Regions from separate parts of the Paenibacillus sp. FSL K6-1330 genome, predicted to be linked through region 3. Evidence: riboswitches for the same ligand, from Rfam matches in the RefSeq annotation. Region 3 holds a riboswitch; each other region holds the start of a gene.

Region 1 (4,866 bases), 290 kb from region 3:
TGAAGAACGCACCTCGGTCGCAGCGGCGAATCTGGGCGAAGTGATCGGCCTCCAGTCGCTGAACCGGATCGAGGCATTTGATAACTCGAACATCCAGGGGACCAACCCGGTATCGGCCATGGTTGTATTCACCAATGGGAAACCGGACAAGAAGGAATATCGGAAATACAAGATCCGTACCGTGCTGGGACCGGACGATTATGATACGATGCGTGAAGTGATCCGGCGGCGGTACGAGCGCGTCTTGAAGGAGAATTTGCCGCTTCCTGATCTGATTGTGGTCGATGGAGGGAAGGGACAGATTTCCGCCGCCAGCGATGTGTTGGAGAATGAGTTGGGGTTGTATATCCCGGTCTGCGGGCTTGTGAAGGATGCCAAGCATAAAACAGCGCAGCTCATGGTCGGAGACCCGCCGGAGCCGGTTACGCTGCCCCGGGACAGCCAGGAGTTCTATTTGCTGCAGCGTATTCAAGATGAGGTTCACCGGTTTGCGATTTCCTTCCACCGCGAACAGCGCGGCAAATCGATGGTATCCTCCAAGCTGGATTCCATCCCGGGCATTGGTGAGAAGCGCCGGAAGCTGCTGTTGAAGCATTTTGGCTCGGTCAAAAAAATAAAAGAGGCTTCAGTCGAAGACTTCAAGCCCCTTTCAATCGGTGAGAAATTAGCAACGGAAATTCTTAAGGCACTTCGTGAGGAGGAGTCGTGACATACGGCTTCTCTTTTTTTGTTGGATTGAAACGGTAAATCGCATACGCAACAAGCGCAGGAAGCACCATGTAGAAAGCACCAATCAGCAAGTTGGTGGTGTCCTTGAGCAAGATCAGGCTAATACCCATCAAGATGCTATTAAAGATGACATGGGAGAACATGGCCGCCAAATACCCATATTTCAAAAAGATGTAGCTGAACAGCAAGCCGATGATAACCAGTTCAATGGGCCGGGAAATTACAGGGTATATCGGATAAAGCGTATGCCCGAGCGCCCAGATGAGCGAGGTAATCAAACTGGCAACGAACGTATTGCGGACGATCTTTTTCACCATTTTGATTCCGAACAGTCGATAGACGGCCTCTTCGGATATGCCGGCCAGCCAGGCCATCAGCGGAAACAGCCAAGGATAGAGCATGTTGTAAGGCGACTGTGTGGCATCCGTGGTGGACCATGTATTTAAGGTTAGGCCCAGAACGATAAAGATAATGGATTGGACCCCAAGCAGGATGAAAGCCCACATATATCCCAGCTTCATGCTGTCCAGTACATAATGACCGTATCCGGGTTCTTTGGCGCGCGGCCATGGATTGAGCCCGTCTTCTTTTTGCCATAGTCCGTTGCCCCCGACAAGGGAGAAATAGAGCAGGGCGGAGAATATGAGCGAATAGACCGCATAGAAAATCATCATCCCGAATATACCAGTTTGCGACATCCCCTCGGATTTGAAAACGGGAATCAGATTATACGTATTTAGCATCTGAATGATAAACAGCAGCACCGCTAGGAACAGGCCGCGCTTAAACGACGTATAGGCTCTGGTCTTTACGCTGTACACAATGGCAAGAATGCCAAGGATGAGGGTGAACAGGCCATACCCTGCGAGTGTCAGCAGCGTTGCATCCTGAGTCTGCTTGTTGACATAGGCGGAATGGGCGGACGGGACTGAGAAGGATGGCTCATAGGAGCGTAATTTCCCATGTTCGAAGGTGAAACGGTGCTCCAATCGGGAATCGCCAATCTTGGATTCCGGGTCCACATATCGAAGCCGGGGTTCCCCTTCCCGCGTAACCAGCTCAAGGCGCGACAGGTCATAGCCCGCTCGCTGGAGCCAAGGCTCCGCGAGCGCTTGCTTCTCGGCTAATGACATGCCGTCCTCGACGACAAGCAGCATCTGCCTTTGTACATCGCCCTTGTTCAGCTCAATCCGGTCATAGCTGGAGCGGGCGTAATCGTACGAGAAGCCGACGATGCCTGAATTTTGCATGTGCACGTCCACATTGAGGGCATCCCCTCCCGGTTCGCTGAAGCGAACGCGGTATACGTCATAGGGATATTTGGCTTCATAGGTTTTGTTGTATTCCGAAAGTTTCTTTTCCTTCGCCAGATATCCGTAAAGTTCCGATTTGGATTGATATGTAACCAATGTGTCATCCGTTTTTGCAGCCGTAAACTGCAAATGCTCCTGAGCAAAGCTTGAAGCCGCTTGCCGAGCCTGCTCCTTGGATATGATATTCGGAGATGCCATCTCGGTAGAATCCGGATTCGTCGACGGAAACACCTGAAATAATAGGAACAGAATCAGGCCGACTGCGGCAGGCGCGATGAGCTGTTTGAGATTGGGCTTCAGCTTCAAGGGCTCTCTTGCACGATTCATGAAATTCCTCCTCTAGGAAAGTTGATACTCCCACTGGTATTCGATATGCCTGATTAAGTACGCATAGAGTCAATATAACATAGTTATGAAAGTCATAAGCAGCTTATCCCAATATCCGGAATAATGAAACAAATCGATGAAAATGAATGAAAGGTTTCGAAAACGTTAGAGAACCCTATGCTTGTATTCTTGAATATGCCCAATTCGCGCTCTTTTAAAGATTTTTTGGGTGAAAAACGGCATTGGGTTACGTACCAGATTGCGTTATAATCACATCATGCTTCAAGGAACCGAATATTCCAGCCGAATTTCGTACTGAAAATGGGGGAACCATGTAATTGGGGTGAATTTCATTATTCCTAGAATAATGAATAGGGCGACCTGTGGAAATGCCCGAATCCGTCAGCTAACCTCGTAGGCTGCAGCACAGGAACCAGACCGTAAAGGGCACTGCGTTTTCCAGTGTCTTTTTTCTTGATTTTTTTTAAGAAGGTGACCGATTGAACTCTAAATTTAACTGGCTCAGGTTGTCTCCGCCGCAGATTCTCGTGCTTGGTTTTGCGGCTATTATCTTCATCGGGACGGCGCTGTTAATGCTGCCGATTTCCACAAGTACAGGTGAACCGCTTGAATTTATCGATGCCTTGTTCACTTCGACATCGGCAACATGTGTAACGGGTCTGGTTGTGGTGGATACAGGAACGACATTCAGTTCCTTCGGAGAAGTCGTGATTATGCTGCTGATTCAGATCGGCGGGCTCGGATTCATGACGATGGCTACTTTATTTGCCTTGGCTCTGAAAAGACGCATCTCGCTCAAGGATCGCCTCATTCTGCAAGAAGCGATGAATCAGTCCTCGATGGAAGGAATCGTAAGGCTGATTCGCAGAGTGTTGTTGTACTCCCTCATCATCGAGGCCTGTGGTGCCATCATTCTATCGATCCGCTGGGCGTTTGATATGCCGATCGGCCAGGCGATTTATTATGGCGTTTTTCATGCAGTCACGATGTTTAACAACGCCGGTTTTGATTTGTTTGGTGATTTTCGGAGTTTGACCGGGTATGTCTACGATCCTGTAGTCAACATAGTCGTGATGTTTTTGATTGTCTCAGGTGGGATTGGTTTTATCGTATTATCCGATCTGATTGATTTCCGAAAACAGCGGAGACTTTCCTTGCACTCCAAAGTGGTGCTCACCATGACGGCTACCTTGCTGCTGGTTGGATTTATCGTCATTCTTATATTTGAATTCACCAATCCGAGGACGCTCGGCTCTCTGAATTGGGGCGGAAAATTCTTCGGTGCGTTATTCCAGTCCGTAACGCCGCGTACAGCTGGCGCGAATACTATAGATATTACGGGGCTTCGACAGGCCACGCAATTTTTTATCGTGATTCTGATGTTTATCGGAGCATCCCCAGGGTCAACCGGTGGCGGTATCAAAACAACAACCTTCACCATTATGGTGGGGGCGGTTATCGCCATGATGCGCGGGCGTGAAGACATCGTCATGTTCCGTTATCGCCTGGCCCAGGAGCGGGTGCTCAAGGCACTGACCATTGCATTATTGGCACTGCTGCTCGTTCTAATCGTATCGATGATTCTGTCAACGACAGAGGAAGGGAGCTTCCTGGAGATCCTATTCGAAACGACATCCGCCTTCGGTACGGTGGGTCTCTCCATGGGTTTAACGCCTGAACTGACGGGATTCGGGAAGATTTTGATCAGTATTACGATGTTTGCAGGGCGATTGGGGCCTTTGACGCTTGCTTATGCACTGGGGCCAAAAAAGGGTAAAGAATTATATCGTCATCCGGAAGGCAAAATGATTATTGGATAAGGAGTACAGGAGAGACATGAAACCAAAGCAATTTGCAATCATCGGTTTGGGACGATTTGGCGCCAGCCTGGCGCTTGAACTGATGGAACAGGGATATGAGGTGCTCGGCATCGACCGCAGTGAAGAGGTTGTCGAGGATATGAGCGAACTGCTGACGCACACGGTGGTGGCGGATGCTACGGACGAAGAGGTGCTTAAATCGCTCGGTATCCGTAACTTCGACTGCGGGATTGTGGCGATCGGGAACGATATTCAGATGAGCATCTTATCCGCCATCTTGTTAAAAGAGCTTGGTGTCGCCATGGTCGTTGCTAAGGCGATTTCAGTGCTGCACGGCCGGGCGCTGGAGAAGCTGGGCGTGGACCGGGTGATCTTTCCGGAAAGGGATATGGGGATCCGGGTAGCTCACCAACTTGTCACGCCCAACCTGCTCGACTATATCGAATTATCCAAGGACTATCTGATTGTGGAGATGACGGTCACGGACTGCATGGACGGAAAAACGCTTAGCGAGCTCAATACGAGGGTTCGCTACGGTGTCAGCGTGGTGGCCCTGAATAAACAATCCGGCATCATCGTAGCGCCAACAGCCATGGATGTGGTGAACTCCGGCGACATTATGGTCGTTATCGGCTCCAATGATAATGTGGATCTCT
Region 2 (4,866 bases), 2.0 Mb from region 3:
ACCTACGTTCCATTCCGGACGGTCGGTGAAGCGCTGGGCATTCAAATCACTTGGAATAGCAAGACGCAAACCGTAAAGGCCATCGGCAGTGTGAAAGGCCAATCGACTGAAGTGTTACTTCAGGTGGGAAGCACGACAGCAACGGTCAATGGAAAACAAGTGAAGCTTGCGGCCCCGCCGGTTCAACGGGAAGGCCGTGTACTGATCCCGCTTAGCTCGTTCAGCAGCCAATTCGGTGTCGATGTGGGCTGGAATCAGGCAACTCGCACGGTCTCCCTTGTATCGCCGCAGCGCGAGATGCATTTGAGAGCCTTCTATGCATTGCAATCTTTCCAAGAACGGGATCTTGTTGCATCTATGAATTCAGTCGCCTTTGGATGGAGCCGCATCGATCGTGAGGGTCAGTTCACGCTTCAAGGCGACGAGTACCGCCTGCCCGCTGCGGCCGGTGACGTTACGCCGCAATCGATGGTAGCAGATGCTGCGGACCAGAAGATTAAACCATACCTCATGGTCTACGCCTTGGATGGAAACGGCGAATTAACCAAAGTACTGAGCGATAGCAGCCTGCGCCAAAAGTCCATTGAAGGCATCACAGCCGCGGTAACGGAGAACGGCTTCGGCGGCGTCGTACTTGATTTTGAAGGGCTCGGTTTTAAACTGGATGTCGTAAACCAGCAGAAGCTGCTCAATGATTATGTCAAGCAATTAAAGGCAGCATTGCCGCATGACATTGCTCTGTCCTTAGCGGTGCCGCCATTGAACAGCGCCTATAAAGGCTATGATTACAAAACGCTTGCTTCCATCGCCGATGATCTCATCGTTATGGCTTATCAGTACAATCCGGTCGGAACCAAATCTCAGGTTCCCGAACCAAACAGTCTGGTGGACCAAGCGATCCAGTTGGCACTCCAAGCAGGTGTCCCGAAGCAGAAGCTTTTGCTTGGCATCAGCTTAAGCAGCGAAACAGCCACTTCCGTGGACGATAAGCTCGGTTTGGCCAAACGCTATGATCTGAAAGGCGCTGCTTTCTGGCGTCTTGGCTTGTTCCGTCTCTATAATAACGGGATGGAAGCAGCTGTGAATGCCTCTGTTGTTAAGGAGTAACCGAACAACCCCTGTGGGATTGACAAACTTATAGTAAGAAAAACTTCTATCGACGCTACTTTCACAGATGACAGACCGCAGTTAGTAGACGTTTTTCTTGCGATATCAGGAAGTCACAAGCTTCGAAGTTTATACTTTCTGATATCTAAAAAAAAGAAAGCCTGACAAGGACAACCCTTTGTCAGGCTTTCTGGTTATGTATTGAACCCTAAACTGCAATGTAATCCAATTAGCTTGCGCTTCCTACCAGCCTCGCATAATTTTCTTGACTCAACACACGACGTGCCGTGACATAACGTGGCTCGTAATATGAATCGCTAAGCTTGCTGATTCTGACTCCCTTGCTGCTGGAAGCATGCGCAAATTGTCCGTCACCAATGTAAACGCCTGCATGAGAAATTCCGCTGCCGCTTGTATTGAAGAATACCAAATCTCCAACCCGCAGATCTTCGCGATCTACATGTTCACCGGCTTGAGCCTGGCTTTGGGAAGTGCGTGGAAGATCCATATCGAAATTTCTAAACATGTACAGAATAAATCCGGAGCAATCAAACCCGCTAGTGGTCGTTCCGCCCCATTTGTATGGCGTTCCTACCAATTGCTTCACTTGATACTGAAAATTCGGTTGTTGATCAGCAAATGCTGATACGGCACCAGAAGAAAAAATAATTGCAGACCCTAGCAAAGTGATGACAAACTTCTTCAAAATATGTTCTCTCCTTCGATGCCTACGGAGTTAGCTAAGGGTTCGGTTGAAGGTTCCCTATACTCTCTATACAAGAGTAATTCACCCAAGACGGTTCCCCCGTTTTCCAAACGAAATTCGGCAAAATTCATTAACGTTTTGTAACCTTCTCTTAATATAGTATACAAGCAAGGATGCTGTCAATCATATCCTAAAAATCTATCGTTTTATGTTTGGAGCTGTCGTAAAGATGGTTAATTTCGTCCGACTATTTTTTAACCATCTCACACAGTCATGACAATTATGTAACTCTGCTTTCCTTCTCGAACTGCTTGTTACTCTCTTATTCTGTTCTCTTAAGCTGTTAATCTTTTATCTTTTGAACTTGGGAGTTTTACCCACCCAGCGGAGGTTTGAGGATAGCCGATCCTTTGGGAGTCCGTTTCTACCCTACCTATTCATTCCGGAAACGGACGGACAACAGAGCGGATAGCATCAAACCGGAGCGCCCTATGAGTCAAATCACGATGGCTGAAGCTTTGGCAGTCCGGGCAGCAATCAACCGTCTCATGAATCAATTGATGTCGGAACGCTTAAACAACAGCAGCACAATCATTGAAAAAGGGGAAACGGCGGAATATCCTGCACGCAGTGTGGATGCCATTACGGAAGAAATCGAAGCCGCCGCCGCGGATTACAGAAAGCTGGATTTGCTGATGGCAATCTCCAATACAACGCAAACCATTAGCTGGAACGGCGCCGACATGACCATCATGGAAGCGATCGAGCTGGCCAAACAGATCCGCAGCGATATCGGACAACTTGCTCATCTCGGCTCCCGTAAGAAGCTGGAGCGGCAGAGCAGCCGTGGCAGCGGAGATGGTGCCGTAACGCTGTTCAACGTCGCTTTATATGATCCGGAAGCTTATCAGGCGCAAGCGCGGAAGAAGGAACGCGAAGTAACCAAGCTCTCTTCACTGATTGAACATGCCAATCATACGTCCATGATTACGTTTGACGCATCCAAGTACATGGAATAGCGGCAGCCGCCGGCTCCAAGCCTGCAGGTCACCCCACGTGCGGGTTTGGAGCCGGCGGTTTCCGCCGGCATCGCGGGAAAGTGTGAGCAACCGCTTATTGTTTGTCGGATACAAACAAACCTAACCAGGAAACCAAAAACTCGCCTCCAGTGAAAACGGATGACGGCTTACGGTTCACGCCTATCACTTGTCACATGTTACGGACTTATAACGAAAAAAATGATCGCTCCGTTTCCCGCTCTCTATGAATAATTGGAAAGCCGCCCCCTGAAGGGCGGCTTTTGTCTAATTCGCTTAAGCTCGGTTAAAATGAAACTAAGTCGCCGATCCGAACGCTTATCTAACCTCTATTCCATCCTTTATCCTATCCGTAACGTTCTCTTTACACCTATGCTACTGGAACAAGGCCGCAGCTCCAACCAGACCAACATCGTCCCGAAGTCCTGCAGGAACGATCTCGTACGTGCCTAAATAGGATGGCATGACCAGCTTATCTGTCATTTCCCGCAGCTGCGGGAATAAAAGATCGCCTGCTCTGCTTACTCCCCCTCCAATCACGATGCGATCGGGGTTAAAACTGTGAATGACGTTAACCAGACCAAGCGCCATGTAATAAATAGCACGATCGATGACCTCCACTGCGACGGGGTCATAAAGACGTTTAGCCTCGAATACATGTTTAGCGTTCACTCCCACCTCGGCTGCGGCCAGTTCAGAAATTACGCTGGGCTGGGTGAGCATCCGCTGGGATGCTGCCTGGCCGATGGCCGTTCCTGAAGCAAATACCTCCCAGCAGCCGTGGCTCCCGCAATTGCACTGCGGACCGCTGGGATCAATGATATGATGTCCCAGTTCCCCAGCAAATGAACTGCTGCCCAGGAACAGCTTCCCATCCAGCACGATCCCTGAGCCGATACCGGTGCTTAGCGTCACGTACACCATGTTCGTCGACCCTCTTCCGGCACCTCTTACATACTCTCCCCATGCGGCTGCATTCGCGTCATTCAGCACCTGTACTTCCGTATAAAGATCACGTTCCATCCAGGCTTTGAGGGGGACATTCGTCCATTCCGGCAGATTCGTACCATGAATGACAATCCCCTCCCTACTGTTAACTGTTCCGGGTGAAGCCATCCCTACGCCTCGAAGAGGGTGGCCGTCCGACACGCTGCGGATCATGTTCGTAATTCTCGCGACCACTTCTTCAGCCGTACGCGCACCCGCTGTCTCCATTTGCTCCCGGTTCAGCAGCTGTCCTTCGGAATCAAAGAGCGCTGCCGCGATCTTCGTACCCCCAAGGTCAACGCCAACCACAAATTCTTGCTGTTTATTCCATACGGTTTGCAATTTTTGTTCACCTGTTTCCGATAGGTTTGCTACTTCTATTGATGTATGCTCTCAGCCAGCGATCGCAGCTCGACCGGATCGATGGGCTTCAGCCCTGATCGACCGTACCGAACAGCTGAGCCGAAATGGACCTCGCTCACACCGGTCCGGTCGATAAAATCGTGTATGATTTCCCACTTCAGACCATTGCCGGCCAATATTTTAAGTTCACTGCCTGCCGTTTGTTCTACAAGCTCCCGAATTCTCGGGATGGCCTGCGGTGCAGGCTGCGGTCCTCCTGACGTTAGGACACGGGTAACCGACGGGTATTTCTGCAATGTACGCAGTCCTTCAAACTGATCCTTCAGTTCATCAAAAGCCCGGTGGAACGTGACTTGCATATCTCCTGTCCATTCCAGCATTTTGACCAAGGAGTCCTCGTCAATCTTCCCTTCCGGAGTCAGCATGCCAAGCACAACGCCAGCTGCACCTGCCTTGCGGATCGCCTTAACCTCCGCCATCATGGTAGCTATATCATGTTCGTTGTACACAAAGGATCTGCTATGTGGTCTGACCATGACATGAACAGGAATCTGAACGGCTTTCACAACCTCTTCAACAAGCCCGATTCCCGGCGTAAGCCCGCCTTCGGTTATCGCCGTGATCAATTCCAGACGGTCCGCGCCATTCTTCTCTGCTGTGATGGCA
Region 3 (4,866 bases):
CGGGAAGACGGACCGAAGAGCAGTTGGTCTGTAGACGATGTAACGCCGGACACAGCGATTAAGGGGTTTGGTGGTGCGGTCCTGTTCAGCAGCAAGTGGAAGGAAACGAAGATAGCGCTGGAGCAGGTAATGGGACTGACCTTCATGGGAGAGGACGTTAACTATGCGCGGTTTCAGTCAGCAGGGCCCTTCGGCAACGTGATTGATTTACCGATGCGGGATATCCCGTGGGGCGCCGGGGGGGCCGGAACGACCCATCATATCGCATGGCGGGCTCAAGATGATGTTGAGCATGTTACATGGCAAGAGTGGGTGAAACAGCATGGCTTTTTGCCAACGGATATTAAGAACCGCAACTATTTCAAATCGTTATATTTCAGGGAACGAGGGGGGATCTTGTTTGAGATCGCAACCGATCTACCCGGATTTACGGTGGATGAAGATCTGGACTCACTGGGGGAACAATTGAAACTACCTGCCTGGTTTGAACCGGAGCGAGCCCGTATTGAGGAAGGTCTGGAGCCTATTCAAGTCAAAACACAAGAGAGGGGTAACTAAAGTGATATCCATTGACCCGAATACCCAAAGCGAACGGGACACTTACAAGCTGCTCATCGGGAGCGTTGTTCCGCGACCGATCGCTTTTGTTACGACATTATCGGAGGACGGTGTGCTGAATGCGGCACCATTCAGTTATTTCTCCATTCTGTCCAGCAATCCGCCCCTGCTGTCCGTTTCCGTTCAGCGGAAGAACGGTACGGCTAAGGATACAGCGAGAAATGCCATGCAAAGCGGTGAGCTTGTCATCCACATCGTGGACGAAGACAATGTTGAAGCCGTGAACGAAACGGCGGCGAACCTGCCCCCGCATGAGAGTGAACTTGACAGAGCGCATTTAACCCCGGTCGTTAGCGAGGTCGTTAAAGTTCCCGGCGTTCTGGAGAGCAAGATTCGCATGGAATGCGTGCTGGAGCAGGTCGTCACTTTGAATGCAGCGGATCAGCTGCCTGGTGCCGATCTGCTGATTGCCCGCGTAGTCCGCTTCCATGTTGCGGAGGAACTTTACGAGCAAGGCCGGATTGACGCTGCCAAGTTGAAGCCTGTGAGCCGTATGGCTGGTAATATCTATGCTTCACTGGGAGAGATGTTTACAATCGAGCGGCCTGTATAACAATGGACAGGCTGGATAAGGTTAGGATGCGGCGAATATTAAGTTGTGAGCGTCCATATGCCGTTATTCGATAGGATGTTGTTCATGAAAGAAACAGGGGCTTGTGGAATATCATGCCTGGAATATGTTAACTCTACATGAATATGGAATCGATATGATGAATTCACAATATAGGAGTGGTCGACAAATGAAATTTGAATCCAAGGTTGTCATTGTGACGGGAGGCGCCAGCGGGATCGGCGAAGCAGCAGTAAGGCTTTTTGTAGAAGAGGGAGCCAAGGTTGTTATTGCAGATTATTCGGACCGGGGACAGGCTGTTTCGGATGAATTAAGAGGCGCAGGCTTTGAAACGCTGTTCGTTAAGACGGATGTGACCCAAGAACAGGAAGTTGCAAATATGGTGAAGCAGACGGTTGAGCATTTTGGCCGTGTCGATGTATTGTTCGCCAATGCAGGCATTGCTCATGATGCCCCTGCTGATCAGTTGTCGATGGACAACTGGCAAAAGACGATTGATATTAATCTTACAGGGGTGTTCCTGTGTGATAAATATGTAATCCAACAGATGTTATCCCAAGGAACCGGAGGGGCGATCGTAAACTGCGGCTCGATCCATAGCCATGTCGGAAAAGCGGGTGTTACCGCTTATGCTTCCGCTAAGGGAGGCGTTAAGCTGTTAACCCAGTCGATGGGCGCGGATTATGCTCCAAAAGGGATCCGGGTCAATGCCGTATGCCCGGGATACATCGATACTCCGCTTATTAAGGGAAGAACGGAAGCGATCACCGAGCACCTGGTCGGCCTTCATCCGATGGGCCGCTTGGGACAGCCGGAAGAAGTAGCCAAAGCCGTGTTGTTCCTTGCCAGTGAAGATGCGTCCTTCATTACAGGCACAAGCTTACTGGTGGATGGCGGATATACAGCCGTATAATCCATGGACCAAAAATCCCGACACTTATCGGCGGTTAATATATGATGCTGGCACCAGCGCTCCCGTAACTAGAAGTAAATGAGTCATAATGGGTTTTTAATGGATAATCAAAAATTTTTTTTGGTTCAGATGGAGTTGTAGAAGCTTTCCACTGTTTTGGTCTAATTCATGGCATAAACTATCCATCACATGAACGAGTAAGGGAGGCATGGCAAACGCCTGCTATATAGCGAAAAATTGGTCTGGGATAAAATTCCTATGTTGTAGGTGGACAAGCTTGAATGAGGCATTTTTCTAGCTTGTCATACACCCCGGAAGAATGGCATTTCTGCGTGTGAATTTCCAGAAAAAGCGGTTTAAGGGGTTTGACTTTTCCTAAACTTCCCTTTATCATGGACACACGCTTAGTTTCCGGCATACATTTTCCGGAAAGCGGGGGAACCAGTTTCACCAGGGGCGAGTCACTTGGAATCATGAGTGTAGGGTACCATCTTACCCGAGTCCGTCAGCTAACCTCGTCAGCAGTGGATGGGTCTTGCATACATAATGGATGTTCATAACAAAGGCCCTTGATTCTCTTAGGGGCCTTTTCTCTATTTTTTGACCCCCTGCTGGCGGAGCTATGTCTAAATCCCCTGTTTGGTGGTCTTTTTGTATTCTGCTAAAGAGGAGGGGCAAGGCCTGCAAATGTTTAACCAATTGAATCAGTCGGATGGCATTGGGTTTAAGCGTGCAAGGAGATGGATGAATCATCTTCCCTGAAGCCCCGACCCGTGCAAGGTGTCTGAATGTCCTTATATCCAAGTTAACATATGCGTTAACAAGGGTAATTTCAACATGCCATTTTGTAAGGATTGCAAAGTCATAACGAAAGGTTGTGGAAGGTTTTGAAGAGAGTGCTTGTGCTGATGTTATCAGTGACTATGGTGGTATTGCTTGCGGCTTGCGGTGACAAAGGGAGTACACTGGATCGCGCCATGGAGCAAGGGTATATCACCGTAGGTTTTGCGAATGAGAAGCCTTATGCCTATAAAGAGGCCAACGGGGAGCTGACGGGAGAAGCCGTTGAGATTGCTCGGGTTATTCTGGAGCGGCTTGGCATCAAGGAAATGAGGGGAGAGCTGACGGAATTCGGTTCACTGGTTGCCGGACTGCAGGCCGAGCGGTTTGATCTAATCACCGCAGGCATGTTCATTAATCCGGACCGCTGCTCCGCCGTATTGTTTGCCAATCCGGAGTACAGCATCGGGGAAGCCATTGCGGTGAAGCAAGGGAATCCGATGGAACTCGGAAGTTATGAGGATATTGCTAATCATGACCAGGCTAAGGTCGCCGTCATGACAGGCGCGGTTGAAATCGGCTATATGGAGAAGTCCGGTATTCCTTCAGACCGGATCATACAGGTCCCCGACCAGGCCTCGGCTATTAGCGCCCTTCAGGCAGACCGGGTACAGGCGATTACCATGACGGGACCCTCTCTGCAGGCGATGCTGGATTCGGCTAGTGATGACAACATCGAACGTGTAACTGATTTCGAGCAGCCGGTCATCGATGGAGAAAGCGTTCGGGGTTATGGAGCTACGGCGTTCCGCCAAGCGGATACCGAGTTCCAGGAGGCTTATAATGCGGAGCTGCAAAAAATGAAGGAATCGGGCGAGCTGCTGGAAATTCTGCAGAAGTTCGGATTCACAGAAGAAGAGCTTCCGGGTGAAATGACGGCTGCTGCGCTTTGCGGGGAATAGTATGCCGAATTCGTGGATTGATTTTCTCCCTACGCTGCTAAAAGGGGCGGAGATCACGATTGTGGTAGCTTTCTTTTCAGCCATCCTTGCGGTCGTGATGTCCTTTGCAGCCGGGTTATGCCGACTGTCGAAGCTGTGGATCATTCGCACATTGACAGCCGTGTACGTGGAAGTCTTTCGGGGAACCTCCTTGCTGGTGCAGCTGTTTTGGTTGTATTTCGCTCTTCCGTTCATCGGCATCGAGCTGCCGAAAATGTTGGCGGCCATCCTTGCGATCGGGCTAAACTTCGGCGCATACGGCTCGGAGATCGTCCGAAGCGCTGTGCTGGCCGTTCCGAAAGGACAGTGGGAGGCCGCTTTAGCGCTTAATCTGAAGCCTTGGCAAAGGCTGTTGAATGTGATATTGCCTCAAGCTTCCTTGCGAATGCTTCCCCCTTTCGGGAATCAGCTTGTGGAACTCATCAAATCCACCTCATTGGTTTATTTCATCACCATGGCGGATTTGACGTATCAGGCGATGGTGCTCCGCAACAATTACATCTCCTGGACGACCGAGATTCTGGTACTGCTGCTCCTCATGTATTTTGTCATTGCTACGCTCGTATCGCTGGCAGTTCGACTGCTGGAGCGTAAATGGACAGCGGGGAGGTTATAGACATGTGGGACTGGAACTATGTGTGGGATATCCTGCCGCAGCTCTTGAGTGCGTTAAAGATGACGGTATGGGTGACGATCTGCGCTTTCGTGGTGGCATTAATCATCGGATTGCTGCTTGCCTTTGCGACGCGGAGCCGATTTAAGCTGTTGTCGCTTATAACCAAAGGAATCATTGAATTTATTCGCAATACACCGCTGCTGGTTCAGGTCTTCTTCCTGTATTACAGTCTGCCGCTCCTAACGGGAATTTCCATTCCGGCCTTCTATGCCGGGGTCATCGGTCTCGGGCTGCATTACAGCACCTATCTGTCCGAGGTGTACCGTTCCGGAATCGAGGGAGTGCCGAAGGGGCAATGGGAGGCTGC

Evidence for each region. A riboswitch is a leader RNA that binds a small molecule or an ion and turns the genes downstream of it on or off. The one in region 3 is predicted to bind cyclic di-AMP.
Region 1: another riboswitch for cyclic di-AMP. It lies ahead of NYE54_RS28815 (TrkH family potassium uptake protein); the one in region 3 lies ahead of ehuB (ectoine/hydroxyectoine ABC transporter substrate-binding protein EhuB).
Region 2: another riboswitch for cyclic di-AMP. It lies ahead of NYE54_RS20855 (C40 family peptidase); the one in region 3 lies ahead of ehuB (ectoine/hydroxyectoine ABC transporter substrate-binding protein EhuB).

What each region holds. Positions count from the first base shown of each region.
Region 1 covers NZ_CP150269.1:6,306,407-6,311,272, reverse strand. The annotation lists gene uvrC (excinuclease ABC subunit UvrC) at 1-709, shown strand, start outside; gene NYE54_RS28820 (CPBP family intramembrane glutamic endopeptidase) at 681-2,369, opposite strand; cyclic di-AMP (ydaO/yuaA leader) riboswitch at 2,661-2,805, shown strand; gene NYE54_RS28815 (TrkH family potassium uptake protein) at 2,870-4,210, shown strand; gene NYE54_RS28810 (TrkA family potassium uptake protein) at 4,227-4,866, shown strand, end outside.
Region 2 covers NZ_CP150269.1:4,624,090-4,628,955, forward strand. The annotation lists gene NYE54_RS20850 (stalk domain-containing protein) at 1-1,107, shown strand, start outside; gene NYE54_RS20855 (C40 family peptidase) at 1,337-1,813, opposite strand; cyclic di-AMP (ydaO/yuaA leader) riboswitch at 1,817-1,946, opposite strand; gene NYE54_RS20860 (hypothetical protein) at 2,305-2,832, shown strand; gene NYE54_RS20865 (ROK family protein) at 3,226-4,179, opposite strand; gene NYE54_RS20870 (copper homeostasis protein CutC) at 4,215-4,866, opposite strand, start outside.
Region 3 covers NZ_CP150269.1:6,599,149-6,604,014, reverse strand. The annotation lists gene NYE54_RS30150 (ring-cleaving dioxygenase) at 1-558, shown strand, start outside; gene NYE54_RS30145 (flavin reductase family protein) at 560-1,171, shown strand; gene NYE54_RS30140 (SDR family NAD(P)-dependent oxidoreductase) at 1,359-2,102, shown strand; cyclic di-AMP (ydaO/yuaA leader) riboswitch at 2,494-2,639, shown strand; gene ehuB (ectoine/hydroxyectoine ABC transporter substrate-binding protein EhuB) at 3,011-3,844, shown strand; gene ehuC (ectoine/hydroxyectoine ABC transporter permease subunit EhuC) at 3,846-4,499, shown strand; gene ehuD (ectoine/hydroxyectoine ABC transporter permease subunit EhuD) at 4,502-4,866, shown strand, end outside.